2 linked regions of the Variovorax paradoxus genome follow. The protein of the gene in region 1 binds, or shares a complex with, the protein of each later gene. Links are inferred from orthologs where the notes say so. Each region holds a gene or a part of one and is shown on either strand. Other genes may lie near its edges. The genes, in order: QHG62_RS13265 and dapF.

Region 1 (8,294 bases):
TTGCGCAGGTCGGCCACCAGCTCGGGCTCGGGCAGGTCGCGGCCCCAGTTGACGCCGGTCATGTGGAAGTCGATTTCGTTGGCGCCGGTGATCCAGTCGGCCATGACGGCGACTTCGCGGTCTGCCACGAGCTTGACGGGCTTCTTGAGGTTCAGGGGGCCGAGATAGCCGGGCTTGCAGCCGAAGTGCTCGTCGATTTCAGCCAGCGTCGCGAAGCGGAAGCCCTTGTCCAGGCCCGCCACCTTGCTCACCTTGATCTCATTCATGTCGTGGTCGCCGCGCAAGAGCAGCAGCCAGACTTGCGAACCCTTCAGGTTGCCGGCCTCATCGGCGATGTCGGTTGCCAGCACCAGCGACTTGACGGTGGTGGAGAGCGGCACGCCGAGGAGCTCTGCGACGTCGGCACAGGTGCTCTTGCCGGGAGTGGGCGTTTTGTCGAGCGCCTTGGCCGCGGCCGGGCGCGGGCCGGCCGGCGGCAGCGCCTCGGCCTTTTCCATGTTGGCGGCGTAATTGCTGTCGGGGCAATAGACGATGGCGTCTTCGCCGGTCGCGGCAATCACCTGGAACTCTTCGCTCAGGTCGCCGCCGATGGCGCCGCTGTCGGCCGCCACGGCACGGTAGCGCAGGCCGAAGCGGTCGAAGATGCGGCGGTACGCATCGGCCATGACCTGGTAGCTGGCCTTGGCGGCGTCCAGGTCGCGGTCGAAGCTGTAGGCGTCCTTCATGATGAACTCGCGCCCACGCATGAGGCCGAAGCGCGGACGGCGTTCGTCCCGGAACTTGGTCTGGATCTGGTAGAAATTCTTCGGCAGCTGCTTGTAGCTGCGAATTTCCTGGCGCGCGATGTCAGTCACCACTTCTTCGCTGGTCGGCTGGACCACGAAGTCGCGGTCGTGCCGGTCCTTGATGCGCAGCAGCTCGGGGCCCATCTTGTCGAAGCGGCCGGTCTCTTGCCAGAACTCGGCCGGCTGCACCACGGGCATCGTGAGCTCGACCGCGCCGGCGCGGTTCATTTCCTCGCGCACGATGGCCTCGACCTTGCGGATCACGCGCAGGCCCATGGGCATGTAGGTATAGATGCCGGTGCCGAGCTTCTTGATCATGCCGGCGCGCATCATGAGCCGGTGGCTCGCGACTTCGGCGTCGGCCGGCGCTTCCTTGAGGGTGGAGACAAAAAATCGGGAAGCTTTCATCGGGATCGCGCTGGTGGATTCAAAGTCGTAGGGAAAACAGGCGCCGGAAGAGACCTCCGGGAACCCGTGAGCCTCGAACTGGCCGCTTGCCGAGCGCAACCCGGCATGCATAATCGACTCAGTTCAAAAATTGGGGTTTGATTATGCTCGACCGGGACGGCTTCAGGCCCAACGTCGGCATCATCCTGCTCAACCAGAGAAACCAGGTTTTCTGGGGCAAACGCATACGCACGCATTCCTGGCAGTTTCCGCAAGGCGGCATAGACCGCGGGGAAAGTCCCGAACAAGCCATGTTCCGGGAACTGCACGAGGAAGTCGGGCTCCATCCGGAGCACGTGCGCATCGTGGCCCGTACCCGTGACTGGTTGCGCTACGAGGTGCCGGATCGGTTCATTCGCCGTGACGCACGGGGCCACTACAAGGGCCAGAAGCAAATCTGGTATTTGCTGCAATTGATCGGTCACGACTGGGACTTGAACCTGCGCGCGACCGACCACCCCGAGTTCGACGCCTGGCGATGGCACGATTACTGGGTGCCGCTCGATGTGGTCGTCGAATTCAAACGCGGCGTCTACGAGATGGCACTGACCGAGCTCGCTCGCTACCTGCCGCGGCAGGATTTCCGCAACCGTTTTCTGCGCAGCAATGTGCGCGCCCGAGAGTTCGAGCGCCACACGCCAGACGGCGGCGCGCCCGCGGGCCTGGACCTGCCGCCAGGCGGCAGTTTCGATCCGCATCCCGACATTCCTTCAGTGAGCGATGAACCTTCTTCTCCCAACAACAAAGCGCCTTTCCTTCCGTCGCAACGCTGAACGCGCCCTGCTTCTCCTGTGCGTGGCCGTGCTTGCGGGGTGCGCATCAGGGGCTCACGACACCGACAACCCCGACTGGGCGCAGGCGGGCATGCCGCCGCCGCCCAAGCGAACCGAGTCGGACACCGAGTGGGCCGAAACCGCAGTACCTCCGCCGCCGGCTTTCAGCGAAAGCCGTCTGCTGCCGATCGAGATGCCACCCTACATGACGCTGAAATTCGGCGTCGACCCGAGCACCATTGCAATCACGCCGGACGGCATCGTGCGCTACGTGGTGGTGGCACAGAACCGCGACGGCGGGGGCACCAACGCGTTCTATGAAGGCGTACGCTGCTCGACCGGGGAGTTGAAGAGCTATGCCCGCTACAACAACGGCACCTGGCAGGAAACCAAGACGCCGGAGTGGAAGCGCATAGACAACCTGAACTCGCGCTACGCCCGGGCGCTGTCGACCCAGGCGCTGTGCCGCGGCAATGCGCCGCGCAATTCGGTCGGGGACATGGTCCGGAACCTGCGAAATCCGATTCGCGAAGTCCAGTAAACCGGTAACGGGGCCTTGGGCCCCGTTTTTTTGATCAGCTGGGCATCAGCACCATGTTGTCGCGGTGCACCATTTCCGGCTCTGCCACGTAGCCCAGCAAGCGCTCGAATTCAGACGAGGGCTTGCGGCACAGCAGGCGCGCCTCGACGCTCGAATAGTTGGCCAAGCCGCGGGCCAGCTCCAGGCCTTCGGTATCGCGAACCGCAATCACGTCGCCGCGCGAAAACTCGCCCGAGACACTCGTCATGCCAATGGGCAGCAGGCTCTTGCCTTCGGCGCGCACCTTGGCCGCCGCACCGGCATCGACGGTCACGGCGCCGCGCAACTGCAGGTGATCGGCCATCCAGCGCTTGCGGGCCTGGTGCTTGGCGGTCTGGGCAACCAGCAGGGTACCGATGGGTTCACCACGCGCAAGGCGCAACAGGGCGTCGGGTTCGCGGCCCCAGGCAATCACGGTGGAGGCGCCAGAGCCGGCGGCGCGCTTGGCCGCCAGGATCTTGGTGATCATGCCGCCGCGGCCGAGGCTGGAGCCTGCGCCGCCCGCCATGGCTTCGAGCGCCGGATCGCCCGCCGCCGCCTCGTGCACGAAGCTGGCGTCCGGGTCCTTGCGTGGATCGGCAGTGAAGAGCCCTTTTTGATCGGTCAGGATGACCAGCGCATCGGCCTCGACCAGGTTGGCCACCAGTGCGCCGAGCGTGTCGTTGTCGCCGAACTTGATCTCGTCGACGACGACGGTGTCGTTCTCGTTGATGACCGGCACCACGCCGAGCCTGAGCAGCGTGACAAGGGTCGAACGGGCATTGAGATAGCGCTCGCGGTCGGCCAGGTCGGCATGGGTCAGCAGCACCTGCGCACTGCCCATTTCGTTCTCGCGCAGCTTGGTCTCGTACATCTGGGCCAAGCCCATCTGCCCGACGGCCGCTGCCGCCTGGAGTTCGTGGACTTCGTGCGGCCGGGTGCGCCAGCCGAGGCGCTTCATGCCTTCGGCAATGGCTCCGCTGGACACCATGACGACTTCGCGCCCATCACGCACGAGTTCAGCAAGCTGGCGGCACCATTCGCCGATGGCCGCCTCATCGAGTCCCCGCCCCTCATTGGTTACGAGGCTCGAGCCCACCTTGACGACGATTCGGCGGGCGTCCCGCAGGGCAGTGGATCCGGAATTCGAGGTCATTTGAGGCTGTCGCTGTCAGTCGTCGTGAATGGTGCGTGTTCTGCTTTTTCTGGAGCGCCTGCCGGGTCGTCTCGACGCGAGCATCAGGGATGCCCTGCCCAGGCCGCGCGGCGCTCAGTTTGGATCTGGCGGCAGTTCGGCAAAGCGCGGATCGACTTCGGCCGGCACTTGCTCAGCCACCTGCTCCGCCTTGATGTGCTGGTACACCGCCTGCACCAGATGCTCGCAGCCCTCGCGCGTGAGCGCCGAGATCTCGAACACCGGGCCCTTGAAGCGCATGCGCTTCACGAAGTCCTTGATGCGCGCGGCACGCTCGTCGCCGGGCACCATGTCGAGCTTGTTGAGCACGAGCCAGCGCGGCTTCTCGTAGAGCGCCGTGTCGTACTTCTTCAGCTCGCCGACGATGGCCTTGGCCTGTGCCACGGGATCGACGGACTCGTCGAACGGCGCAAGATCGATCACGTGCAGCAGCAATCGGGTGCGCTGCAGGTGACGCAGGAACAGGTGGCCCAGGCCGGCACCTTCCGAAGCACCTTCGATCAGGCCGGGAAGGTCCGCCACCACGAAGCTCTGCTCCGGGCCGACGCGAACCACGCCCAGATTCGGATGCAGCGTGGTGAACGGGTAGTCCGCAATGCGCGGACGCGCATTCGAGATGGCGCTGATCAGCGTCGACTTGCCCGCGTTGGGCATGCCGAGCAGGCCGACGTCGGCAAGCACCTTGAGTTCGAGCTTGAGGCTTTTCTTCTCGCCGGGCCAGCCGGGCGTTTTCTGCCGGGGCGCGCGGTTGATGGCGCTCTTGAAGCGCATGTTGCCGAAGCCGCCGTCGCCACCCTTGGCAATGGTGATGACCTCGCCCTCTTTCAGCAGCTCATACAGCACTTCGCCGGTTTCGGCATCGCTGATGATGGTGCCGACGGGCATCTTCAGGATGATGTCGTCGCCGGCCGCGCCGAACATGTCGGAGCCCATGCCGTGCTCACCGCGCCTGGCCTCGTGGCGGCGCGAGTAGCGGAAGTCGACCAGGGTGTTGAGGTTGGAATCGGCCACCGCGTAGACGTGGCCGCCGCGGCCGCCGTCGCCGCCATTGGGGCCGCCGAATTCCTTGTATTTTTCATGACGGAACGACACGCAGCCGTTGCCGCCATCGCCTGCGGCGATGTCGATGAAGGCTTCGTCGACGAACTTCATGGGGTATCCAGTGTACAAATGAAGAAGCCCCGGCAAAGCGGGGCTTCGAGCTGATCGAAGTGACCTGGGCTTATGCCGCGGGGGTCACGTTGACCATGTGCTTGTTCAGTGCGCCCTTGACGCCGAACGACACGTGGCCGTCGACCAGTGCGAACAGCGTGTGGTCCTTGCCCACGCCGACGTTCACGCCGGGGTGGAACTGGGTGCCGCGCTGGCGCACGATGATCGAGCCTGCGCTGATCAGTTCGCCGCCGAAAGCCTTCACACCGAGCATCTTGGGCTTGGAATCGCGCCCGTTTCGCGTTGAGCCGCCGCCTTTTTTCTGTGCCATGGAATCTTCTCCTTAGCCGGCGATCGCGCCGATTTGCAGTTCGGTGAACTGCTGGCGATGGCCTTGACGTTTCTGATAGTGCTTGCGACGGCGCATCTTGAAGATGCGAACCTTGTCGTGCTTGCCGTGCGACAGTACCGTGACTGTCACCGTTGCGCCGGACACCAGGGGCGTACCAACCTTGATTTCGCTGCCGTTGCCGACTGCGAGAACCTGATCGATCACGATTTCCTGGCCTACATCCGCAGCAATCTGTTCTACTTTAATTTTTTCGCCGGAAGCAACGCGATACTGCTTGCCGCCGGTTTTTATGACCGCGTACATGTGAACCTCTTGGGAATATGAGCTCTACGGCGAATTCCGCAGAGCCCTAGATTCTAGCACGGTTTGCACGCGCTAACATGGTTTGGGCCCGGGCCGGCCCCGGACGACCTCCGGCTCGTCCCTATAATCTGCGCCTTCCGGCCTTGTGCCGCCGCTACCTTCCGTACTCAGACGCGCCGCGCGCAAACGCCTTGCCAGTTCACGCCGCCGATACCTCCCCCACCGCCACCGTGCTGGATTTGATCGCCGGCGACATGGTCGAAGTCGACCGTGTGATCGCGCGGCGCCTCGATACGGGCGTGCCTCTGGTCAGCCAGGTTTCCAAATACATCATCTCCGCGGGCGGCAAACGCCTGCGGCCGGCACTGCTGCTGCTCATGTCGGGGGCGCTGGGATACACCGGCGAGCAGCGCTTCAACCTCGCGGCCGTGGTGGAGTTCATCCACACGGCCACCCTGCTGCACGATGATGTCGTCGACGAATCGACCCTGCGGCGCGGGCGCCCCACGGCCAACGAATCGTTCGGAAATCCGGCCAGCGTGCTGGTCGGCGACTTCCTGTACTCGCGCGCCTTCCAGATGATGTTGGATGCAAACAACATGCGCATCATGCAAATTCTGGCCGAGGCAACCAACGTGATCGCCGAAGGCGAAGTGCTTCAGTTGATGAACATGCACGACGCATCGTTGGATGAAGCGGCCTACCTGCGCGTGATCCGCTCCAAGACCGCCAAGCTTTTCGAAGCCAGCACGCGGCTTGCCGCCGTTCTGGCCGGTGCAACACCTGAAGTCGAGGAGGCCTGCGCCACCTACGGCCAGGCGCTGGGCACGGCATTCCAGGTGATCGACGACGTGCTCGACTACGCGGGCGATGCCCACGAAACAGGCAAGAATGTGGGCGACGACCTCCGTGAAGGCAAGACCACGCTGCCGCTGATCTTTGCCATGCAGCGCGGCAACGCTGCCCAGGGCGAACTGGTACGTGCAGCAATCCAGGCAGGCGATACCGCCCAGCTGGGAAAGATCGTCGAAATCGTCCACAGCACCGGGGCGCTCGAAGCATCGCGCGCCGCGGCCGCCGACGAAGCGAAACGCGCGATTCACGCATTGCGCGACTTTCCGTCCAATTTGCACGCCGACGGTTTGCTACAATTGGCGGCTCAGTTGCTTGAGCGACGTGCCTGAACACCTCACAAGAGTTGGCAAGGACGACTTCTCTTTTTTTGCAACCAATCGGGGTGTAGCTTAGCCTGGTAGAGCGCTACGTTCGGGACGTAGAGGCCGGAGGTTCGAATCCTCTCACCCCGACCAGTCTTTTAGGCTGGCACCAATAATGCCCGTGCCTGTTGCTGTGTAGCGATTTACAGGACGCGGGTGTTCAGCGATGATCGTGAAGCATTTTTTCACATCTTTTGCAATTCGCTGAATGGCTGCCGCCGAACTTCCTGTTAAAGAAAACACGCAAATCGCCCTGCCAGGCCTTGCGCGCGCCCTCGTCTCGGCCGGCAAGCTGCCCGCGAAAACTGCGGAAGACATCTATCAGAAGTCGCTGAGCAGCCGCACCAGCTTCATTGCGGAGCTGACCGGCAGCGGCGCCGTCTCGGCGGCGGACCTGGCCCATACGCTTTCTTCGGCCTTTGGCGCCCCGCTGCTCGATCTGGACGCAATCGATCACCAGCGCCTGCCCAAGGACCTGCTCGACCCCAAGCTGTGCCTTGCGTACCGCATCGTCGTGCTCAGCAAGCGCAACAACCGTCTTATTGTTGCAACAGCCGACCCCTCGGACCAGCAGGCGGTGGAAAAGATCAAGTTCGCATCCCAGATGGGCGTGGACTGGGTCATTGCCGAGTACGACAAGCTGTCGCGCATGATCGAGGCGGCCGCGGTCAGCGCGTCGGAAACCCTCAACAATATCGTCGGCGGCGGGGATTTCGAGTTCGACGACGTCACGGCGGACACCTCGGGCGATACGAACGAACAGGCGGCCATCGCCGAAGTCGAGGATGCCCCGGTCGTTCGCTTCCTTCACAAGATGCTGCTTGACGGCGTCAGCATGCGCGCATCGGACATTCACTTCGAGCCGTACGAGCACAACTATCGGGTGCGCTTTCGCATCGACGGCGAACTGCGCGAAATTGCCAGCCCGCCCACGCTCATCAAGGACAAGCTGGCCTCGCGCATCAAGGTTATCTCCCGGCTCGACATCTCCGAAAAGCGCATTCCGCAAGACGGGCGGATGAAGCTCAAGATCGGCCCGGACCGCGTGATCGACTTTCGCGTGAGCACCCTGCCCACGCTGTTCGGCGAGAAGATCGTGATCCGTATTCTGGATCCGAGCAGCGCGCGCCTGGGCATCGATGCGCTCGGTTACGACGCGGATGAAAAGGAACGGCTGCTGAACGCGATCGGCCGCCCCTACGGCATGGTGCTGGTAACGGGCCCCACTGGTTCGGGCAAGACGGTTTCGCTCTATACCTGCCTGAACTTGCTGAACCAGCCCGGCGTCAACATTGCCACGGCGGAAGACCCGTCCGAAATCAACCTGCCCGGGGTGAACCAGGTCAACGTCAACGAACGTGCCGGACTCACGTTCGCCGCCGCGCTGCGTGCCTTCCTCCGGCAGGATCCCGACATCATCATGGTCGGCGAAATCCGCGACCTCGAAACCGCAGACATCTCCATCAAGGCCGCGCAAACGGGCCACCTGGTGCTGTCGACGCTACACACCA
Region 2 (8,188 bases), 2.0 Mb from region 1 along the record:
CGATCACGCTGCGAACGCCCGCCGCCTGCAGCAGGGGGCGCGAGAGCGCAAGGTTCAGCCGGGTAGAAGTGGAGGCCGGCTCCAGCAGCAGCGGACCGGCATAGCCTTGGGCGCGCGCGTGCTGCTGCATCACCTCGGCTTCGATGCGGCCGTCTTCCTTGTCCACACCGCCCGAGAACGCCAGTTGCTTCACGCGGCCCGCGTTCGCGAGCGCGATGCCGGCGTCGACCCGGCCTGTCAGGCAGGGGTTGGGCTTGCCATCGAGGTAGGCGCGGTTGCCCAGAATCAGCGCGGCATCGGCCGTGCGCTGGGGCGGGTTCCCGAGGGTCTGGACCGCATGCCGCCAGACAATGGCCGCAATGGCCAGGTACGCCAGCAGTCCGCCGAGCAGCACCGTCCACAACACGGGCCGCACGGCCCGCCAGGACCGGTGCCGCCCGCTCAAGGCCGCAGCCGCGACAAGGCGCCCGAGGCCAGTTCGGCGATGCGCTCGAGAAAGTCGGTGCCCATTTCGGCGTTGAAGCGCTGGGCGTCCGGCGAGGCCAGCACCAAGAGGCCGAATGCCGGCGACTCGGCATCGGGCCGCAGCGGAATCAGCGCGATCGACATGGCGCCGGCCGGCTCGGGCAGCCAGTTGGCCGCCTCGAAACCCGAATTGAGCCCGCAATAAGGCGATGTGAGCGAGGTGGCCAGCGCCTTCACGTCGTCGCTCACCCACTGGGCGTAGGCCTCGTTCAGGTAGTCGGCCTCGCAGTCCCACACCTTGATGGCGGTTTGCGGCACCAGAAACAGCGACTGCAGGTCGACCGCAATGCGGTACGGCAGGCTGCGCGGGTCGCGCGTGGTCAGGAGGCCCTTGGTCCAGCGCTGCAGGCGGTCGGCGATGACCACGTTTTCAGTGCCGTGGCGCACCATGTCCATCAGGCGATGCTCCAGCGCCTTGATTTTCTCGCGCAGCATTTCGGCCTGGCGCTCCTGCAGGCTCACGGCGCGGTTGCCGTGCGGGCTGGTGAGCTGCACTTGCGCCAGCAACTGTGCATGCCGCTCGAAAAAGTCGGGCGTGTTCGCCAGGTAGTTGGCGATGTCGTCTTCGGTGATCGGGTTCATGGCGTTGGCGTGGTCGTCTTTGTTGTTTCTGAAGTTGGTCATGGCAGCTCGGGCACCTCGATGTCCCCCTCGAAAACCGTGGTGGCCGGCCCGGTCATGAGCACGGGGTTGCCCTCGCCCTCCCAGCCGATGGTGAGCACGCCGCCGTGCGTGTGCACGTCGACGCGGTTGTCGAGCAGGCCCAGCCGAATGCCCGCCACCACCGCCGCGCACGCGCCGGTGCCGCAGGCCAGCGTTTCGCCGGCGCCGCGCTCGAACACCCGCAGCTTGACGTGCGTGCGGTCGACCACCTGCATGAAGCCGGCATTCACCCGCTGCGGAAAGCGCGGATGGTGCTCGATTTGCGGCCCCTGCCGCTCCACCGGTGCCGTTTCGACGTTGTCGACCACCTGCACCGCGTGCGGGTTGCCCATGGACAGCACCGCCACCGAAACGATCGCCGAATCGGCATGCGTGCCAAGGGCCAGGTGCCAGGTGTGCCACGAGCCCGTGGGCTGCGCGTCGAGCCCGGCGGTATCGAAGGGCACGCGGGCCGGCTCGAAGATGGGCGGGCCCATGTCCACCGTCACGCGGCCGTCCTCACTCATGCGCGGCTCGATGATGCCGGCCAGCGTTTCGACGCGCACCGTGTCCTTGTCGGTCAGGTGGTGCTCGCGCACAAAGCGCATGAAGCAGCGCGCACCGTTGCCGCACTGCTCCACCTCGCCGCCGTCGGCGTTGTGGATCACGTATTGAAAGTCGATGCCCTCGCCCGCGTCTTTCGACGGGGGGCGCACCGTCAGGATCTGGTCGGCGCCCACGCCGAAGTGGCGGTCGGCCAGAAAGCGGTATTGCGCGGCCGTGAGGCCCAGCGTGCCGCGGGTTTCGTCGAGCACGACAAAATCGTTGCCGGCTCCCTGCATCTTGGTAAAGCGGATTCGCATCGGGCGATTATCCGCCCCTGGCGTGCCGCAGCTGGTCCAGGGCCCGGTCCAGAAACGCCAGCCGGTCTTGCCCCCAGAAACGCTCGCCATTCAGGATGAACGTGGGAGCGCCGAACACGCCCGCCTCTATGGCATCGGCGCTGTTGGCGCGGTAAGTGGCCAGGGTTTCGGCCGACTGCTCCAGCGCCTGCAGCAAGGCGCCGTCGTAGCCGTTTTCATCGGCCACCGCGATGCGCACCGCCGCTTCTGAGGTGTCGCGCTCTTCGGCCCACAGCGCGCGCAGCAGCGCATGCGAGAGCGGCTGCGCGTCGAGCCCCTTCAGCTGTGCGGCAATCACCATCCAGCCGGGGTACTTGTTCCAGTTGGGATCGACCGGGGCGCCCTTGGGGTAATACGCCGGCTCCAGGTTGAGCGGCATGCCCAGGTAGTCGCGCCAGCGCGCCAGTTCGAGCGCGTGGTACGTGCGGCGCGGTTCGGGCCGGGTCTTCAGCGGAATGCCGCCGGTTTGCGGCACCACCGCCTGAAAGTCGTAGGGCTTGAGGGTGAGCCGCACATGGTGGCGGCGCACGATGTCTTGCAGCTGCGGGCCGCCCAGGTAGGCCCATGGCGAAGAAAGGCTGTAGTAGCAGTCGAGCGCGATGGGGGTGGAGTTTGTCGTCTTCGTCGTCATCGCGGAATTATCAAATCAACTCCGGTCAGCCGCAGCGCGCGGCCACCACAAGCCCCTGCGGATCGACATCGACGTTGAGCCGCGCCGGATCGGCCGGCGTTGGCAACGGCGTGCCGGCCGGCGAGGTGCGCGCAGACGTGGAGCCGGTGCGGGCGCGCATTTCTTCCAGCAGCAGCGGGTCGAGAGAGCGGCCGAGCGCGTAGCGGGCCTGCGCGGGCTGGCAAGCTTCCTCGGCGGGTACGGTCACGAAGGTCGGCGGCGGCGGCGCCTCGGAGGTGAGAGGGCGGAATTCAGGCTGCGACTGGCAGCCGGCGATGAACAAGGCCGTGGCGCAAAGGGCACCCGCCACGGCTCCACGCGCACGAATGGAAGAAATAAAACCGGATTGCTGAGAAATGGGCATGGCGTCTCTTGCTTCTTCCAATGGATCGTACCTTTCTACGCCCATAGCGGCGTGCAGCCAGCGCAATCAACGCAGCACAGAACTCTCGGCCGCCTGCCTGATGAGCCGATCCCGATCCGCGGGCAGAAGAAAGCCTTCGGCAGACGCCTTCTCGGCCGCCGCGCGCACTGCCGCCTGGTAGCCCTCGTGGCTGCCATAGCGTTCTTCGAGCGAAAGGCGCGGGTCGCCGCTCGCAAGGCGCTCGGCACGCGTGCGCGCAAACGGCACGTAGCCGCCCACGTAGTTGCACACCTGCCCCTTGTGGAAGCCCGCGGCGGTGATGTTGAAGCCCAGGTAGGTGCCCAGCGGCGCCATCACGAGTACGGTCGGTACGCCGTCTATCTCGTTGCCGTCGGCGTCGACCTTCGGCACCTTCATGGCAATTGCCTTCCCGATGCGCGGCGGCACGCCAGTCGGTACGCCAGAGGCTTCAGAGTGGTTGAATTGCGGCCCCCAGTCGTAGTCGAACACCGGAAACGCAAAGTTCTCCGGCAAGAAGATCGAATCTGGAATGCCGGGCACACCGCTCGGAAAGCCCATTGCCTTCTTGTTGGCCTCGACCAGCGTCTTGCCCGCAAGCGTGGGCCAGCGGCTGGGCGGAGGCGGTGTTCCGTTCAGCACCCAGTCGCGCATGGCCAGGCGCAGCACGTTGGTGATTTCTGTGTGCGGCACCGGATTTGCCGGCAGCGTGCCGGTGCCATAGCTGTTGCCGGGGCAGCTTGCGCCGGTGGTGGTTGCCGGCATGTGCGTAAAGCCGCCCGCGCCGCCGCCATGGTGAGAGCCCGGCACGTAGTAGCGCCGCACGTTGCGCGGCAGCGGAATATCCGCATCGCCCGCCGTGCCGATCCACTCGGGCGTGAGCTTCAGCGCATACACCTCGGCCGAACCGAAATGCTCGATCACCTTCGGACACGTGTCATTGGTGCTGCAGCGGGAAAAGATGCTGCCTGTGGGTTGCTTGCGCACCGGGTCAGGCCAGTCCGTCCACCACTGCGGGCCTTCGCTGCCCTGCTGGTAAAGCTCCAGCACGCCGTCCGGCTGCGCCCAGCGCGAGTTGGCCGCAACCCGGCGGCCCGCGATGATGGGCCACGCCCCGTCGTACACCTTGCGGTTGCGCTCGTCCTGGTTCAGGCCCATGAAGATGAACTGCCGCACCATGTTTCCGGACTGCGACACACCCCGCACCGCCGTGCCCTTGACCAAACCCGACACCGGATTGCGCGTGCCGAAGTCGTCGGCCGCCTCGTAGCGAAAGAAAGTGCCCACGTCGCGGAACGCTGCCATGCCCACGCCCAGGACGTAGGCGTTTTGCGCCGGGTACACCACCTGGTACAGCAGGTTGGCATCAAAGCCGTTGCGCAAGCAGATATGCACCGGCAGATTGCCGGGCGCATTGGCAGGGTCGATGTCGATGGGCGTGCCCGGAAACGGATTACCCGCATCGCACTTTGCAAACGCCCAGTCGCCCGCCGCAATGGCCGGGCCTTCGGTAACAACGCCGTCGACCGTCTCCCTGAGGTGCGTCTTCAGCGTTGCCTTGGTGGTGTCCAGCGTGGCAGGAAGATACGGCACCGGGTTGGCCTGCACCATCAGCGGCTTCGAACTTGCGCCGCCCTGGTTGACGATGCGCGCGAAAACCTCGCCTGCCACCGGTACGCCGTTCACCTTGGCAATGGGCGCCGCCACCCAGTGATTGGTGCCTGCGGCCCGGTTGGCCGGCACGCCCGTGTTGCCTGCGTTGTCTGCCTGCCAGCCGCTGCGAAGGCCGATGTCGCCCAGTTCGCGCTCCTCCACAACAATGGTGCCCGCGCCGCCGCGGTTGGGCACGTCGTGCCACATGAAACCGCTCACCCGGTTCATGTCCACCGGCTTCACCAGATTGAACGAGGTTTCATACCGCACCTTGCCACCGGCCGTGTCCGCGCCCAGCTTGATGTCGGTAATGACGCTGTTGTGCGGATCGTTCGGGTCGAGCTCGCCAAAGGCCCGCCCGCGAATCTGCTCATACGGAATCGCCTGCCCGGTGAGCGGCGCGACATCGTCGATCACGATGCGGGTGACACGGGCCTCGGCCGGCGCGGCGGCCATGACGGCAGCCATGGCTGCTGCTGCAGCAAGCCAATGCAGACGCGACTCGCGGCGCCCGTTCGGGCTGTTGGAATGCATGTTGTCTCCTGTTCTTCTTGCGATGCTCCGACGCAGTCGGCGCCTTGCATCGTCACGATTCGGAGACACGCCTGCAATTCGCGTCTTGCTTACCCAGTCTTGACCGATGGTTAAGGAGCGGCCCCGCGCACCGGTGCCACCGCCTCGTCGACCCCGCGAATCGGCGTTCCCACCCAAGCCAGAACCGCGGCCGCCACCAGCAGCAACCCCGCCCCCGTGAACAACTGCGGCAGCGACACCACCTGCAGCAGCCACCCCGCCGCCGCCGATGACACGGGCACGAGCCCCATGAAGATGAACATGAACAGGCTCATCGAGCGGCCCAGCATTGCCGGCGGCACGCGCTTTTGCACCCAGGTGAATACCGCCACCTGCATGAAGCCGCCGAGCACGCCCACCAGCACCATCAGCAAGGCGCCCTGCCAAGCGGCTGAGATGCCGCCCATGGGCACAAACAGCAGCCCGATGGCGATGTCGGCCAGCAGCACGCTGGTGCCCAGGGTGCCGATGCGCAGCCCCGGCCGCAGTCCCGACACCACCATGCCCAGCAAGGTGCCGGCGCCATGCGCGCCGACCATCACCCCAAGGGCCGAAGCACCCAGACCCGGCCGGCTTTCCGCCAGCACCGGCAGCGCGATGTGCAACGGGCCCAGCACCAGCACGGCGACCGCGCCCCAATAGAGATAGAGCGTGCGCAGCTGCGCATCGCCCCAGACGTGCCGCACGCCGCTGACCATGGAGGCCCAGATCGGCGCGTGCCGCGCGGGGTCCGCGGGAAGGGTGCGCATCTTTACGTGGGCGAGCGTCCAGGCGGACAGGGCGAAGCTGAAGGCGTCGAGCGCGAGGGCCACCGCAATGCCGCCTGCGTTCTGTACGCCACCCGAGCCATCGCCGAACAGCGCAATCAGCACGCCCGCCGCGAGCGGCCCGACGAACATGCTCAGCTGGCGCACGCCCATCATCACGCCGTTGGCGGCGCCCAGCTGCGCGGGCGCCAACGCGTGCGGCAGGATCGAAGTGCCCGACGGGATGCTGAAGGCACTGCTGATGCCCAGCGCCAGCGACAACGCGTAGATCGCCGGCAGCGTCAGCACGCCTTGCCACACGCCCAGCGCCAGCAGCCCCAGCAGCACGAAGTTGACGTGCTTGGTAAGCATCAACACGCGCTGCGGCGAGAAGCGGTCGACCACCGCGCCGCCCAGCAGAATGAATACGGCGCGCGGAATGCCCACCAGCGCCAGCACGGTACCCAGCGCCACCGTGTCGCCGGTCAGGCGCAGCACCAGCCAAGGCAGCGCGAGCAGGGTGAATTGGTCGCCCAGCAGCGAGATGGCGCTGCCGGTGATCAGCCAGCGGAAGTTGCGGTCCTGGAAAAGGGCCGCGCGTGCGGCCGGGTCTGTTTTTTTCGTTGTCATGTCGGTCCTCTGAAACAGGGACCGACTGTGCGGGCTCACGCTACGTGAGGGTCAAGCACTTTCATCGACGGGCGACAGGAATTCGCGCACTTCGCGCCCGAGCGGCAGGCCGGCCAGCAGCAGCGGGTGCCCGAGATGCAGGGTGGCGAGCTTGGCAAACAGCGCGGTGTTGCCGCCGCAGGTCTTGTGCAGCAACGCCGCCCAGCGCTTGCGCAGCGCCCGCGCCTTCGCACCATCGCGCCGCTCGCCCGCCCGTAGCAAGGCCCGGCCCTCGGCATCGATCGCCTGCGCCTCGGCGTCGGGCATGGGGGGCAGGCGGAATTCCACGCTGCCGCAGTGCTCCTGCATCAACCGCACACGCAGCTGGATAGCCGACTCCATGAACTCCATCATGTCCGTAGGCGGCGCGCCGCCCTGCCCGCGCACCTTTGACTCCTGCCGGAACATGGCGCCCCAGCGCTCCATCAGCGCGTAGTTGCCGCCCATCCAGCGCACCATCAGCATCGTCCAGCGGCGGGTGAGCACCTGGCACTCCCACGTGTCGATGCCACCGCCCGTGTCCATGTAGCGCCGGACCTCGGCCTGCAGCTGCAGCCAGTCTTGCTCGACGCCGACATACGCGCCGAGGATCTGCTTCAGCTCGCCCGCCTCGAAATAGCGGCCAAAGGTGGTCATCAGCGAAAGCGTCTGCACCCAGTCGTCCATGCTGGGGCTGCCACCCTTGCGCAGCATGCCGTGCATCAGCGCCAGCCGCTCGCGCAACTCGGTGGCCTGGCGGATCTGGTGGTCCAGCGCGTGCATCTGCTGCTCGATGACGCGCTCAGGGGCAGCTTCGCTCCCATCGAGGAGAGGCCCGATCTCGGCCAGCGCCAAGCCCAGGTGCCGCAGCGCCTGGATCGCGTGCAGGCGCGCGACGTCGCCTTCGGAGTAGAGACGGTAGCCGGAGTCGGAGCGGCCGGAGGGCTTGAGCAGGCCGATCTCGTCGTAATGGTGGAGGGTGCGGACGGTAAGACCGGTGGAGCGGGCGAGGTCGCCGACTTTGATGCGCATGGGGGGATTGTGGCGCTGCGGGCGTTTCCTCAAACCACGGTCTGTTGGCACTTTGACAGCAAACGCGGATATCGCCATCGCCCGACGATGTTCGCGCATGCTGGTTCCAGTTGCCATGCGTTCCAGGTTCTATGCGGCCTCGGTCGAACGTCTTTGCGAGCTGATGCGAAAGGCTGGCTTCGAGAATGTGAAGCGACTCGACGCAGCGTTCTATCAGCCGGTGTTGGTCGGTACCAAGCCTACATGTGGATAGCTTGTATCCAAGGACAGAATGCGGCCAGAACCGGGCACCCGCCGATATCCGCTTAGGAGCCCGCCAACTTCACGCCAGGCGCGCAGCACGCTGCCGATGCGTGTACCTTCCCAGCATCGATGGCGGGCGCGGCCAGCTCATCCAGGATCGGGCAGTCGAGGA

Evidence for each region.
Region 2: the proteins of QHG62_RS13265 (region 1) and dapF are in contact, whole or in part, in a solved structure (PDB 5YGU), measured with the Escherichia coli proteins. The link is inferred for Variovorax paradoxus from one-to-one orthologs.

What each region holds. Positions count from the first base shown.
Region 1 is NZ_CP123990.1:2,723,222-2,731,515, reverse strand. The notes cover bases 232-3,170. They hold QHG62_RS13265 (RNA pyrophosphohydrolase), read left to right. Parts: upstream 232-1,336; coding sequence 1,337-2,005; downstream 2,006-3,170. Other genes in these bases: proB (glutamate 5-kinase), read right to left, coding at 2,581-3,170; QHG62_RS13260 (CNP1-like family protein), read left to right, coding at 1,953-2,546; QHG62_RS13270 (proline--tRNA ligase), read right to left, coding at 232-1,193. Outside these bases: more of QHG62_RS13270, read right to left, coding at 1-231; more of proB, read right to left, coding at 3,171-3,720; Obg family GTPase CgtA, read right to left, coding at 3,835-4,911; rpmA (50S ribosomal protein L27), read right to left, coding at 4,982-5,242; rplU (50S ribosomal protein L21), read right to left, coding at 5,255-5,566; QHG62_RS13235 (polyprenyl synthetase family protein), read left to right, coding at 5,758-6,750; type IV-A pilus assembly ATPase PilB, read left to right, coding at 6,992-8,294. UniProt on the Escherichia coli protein: Master regulator of 5'-end-dependent mRNA decay.
Region 2 is NZ_CP123990.1:4,728,390-4,736,577, reverse strand. What follows is about bases 89-2,921. They hold dapF (diaminopimelate epimerase), read right to left. Parts: upstream 2,031-2,921; coding sequence 1,146-2,030; downstream 89-1,145. Other genes in these bases: QHG62_RS22755 (hypothetical protein), read right to left, coding at 2,726-2,921; QHG62_RS22760 (2-hydroxychromene-2-carboxylate isomerase), read right to left, coding at 2,038-2,700; QHG62_RS22770 (DUF484 family protein), read right to left, coding at 442-1,149; QHG62_RS22775 (YdcF family protein), read right to left, coding at 89-415. Also shown: more of QHG62_RS22775, read right to left, coding at 1-88; more of QHG62_RS22755, read right to left, coding at 2,922-3,103; QHG62_RS22750 (alpha/beta hydrolase domain-containing protein), read right to left, coding at 3,170-5,308; QHG62_RS22745 (MFS transporter), read right to left, coding at 5,419-6,723; QHG62_RS22740 (MerR family transcriptional regulator), read right to left, coding at 6,775-7,773; QHG62_RS22735 (MerR family DNA-binding protein), read right to left, coding at 8,079-8,188. UniProt on the Escherichia coli protein: Involved in the succinylase branch of the L-lysine biosynthesis and in the biosynthesis of the pentapeptide incorporated in the peptidoglycan moiety. Catalyzes the stereoinversion of LL-2,6-diaminopimelate (L,L-DAP) to meso-diaminopimelate (meso-DAP).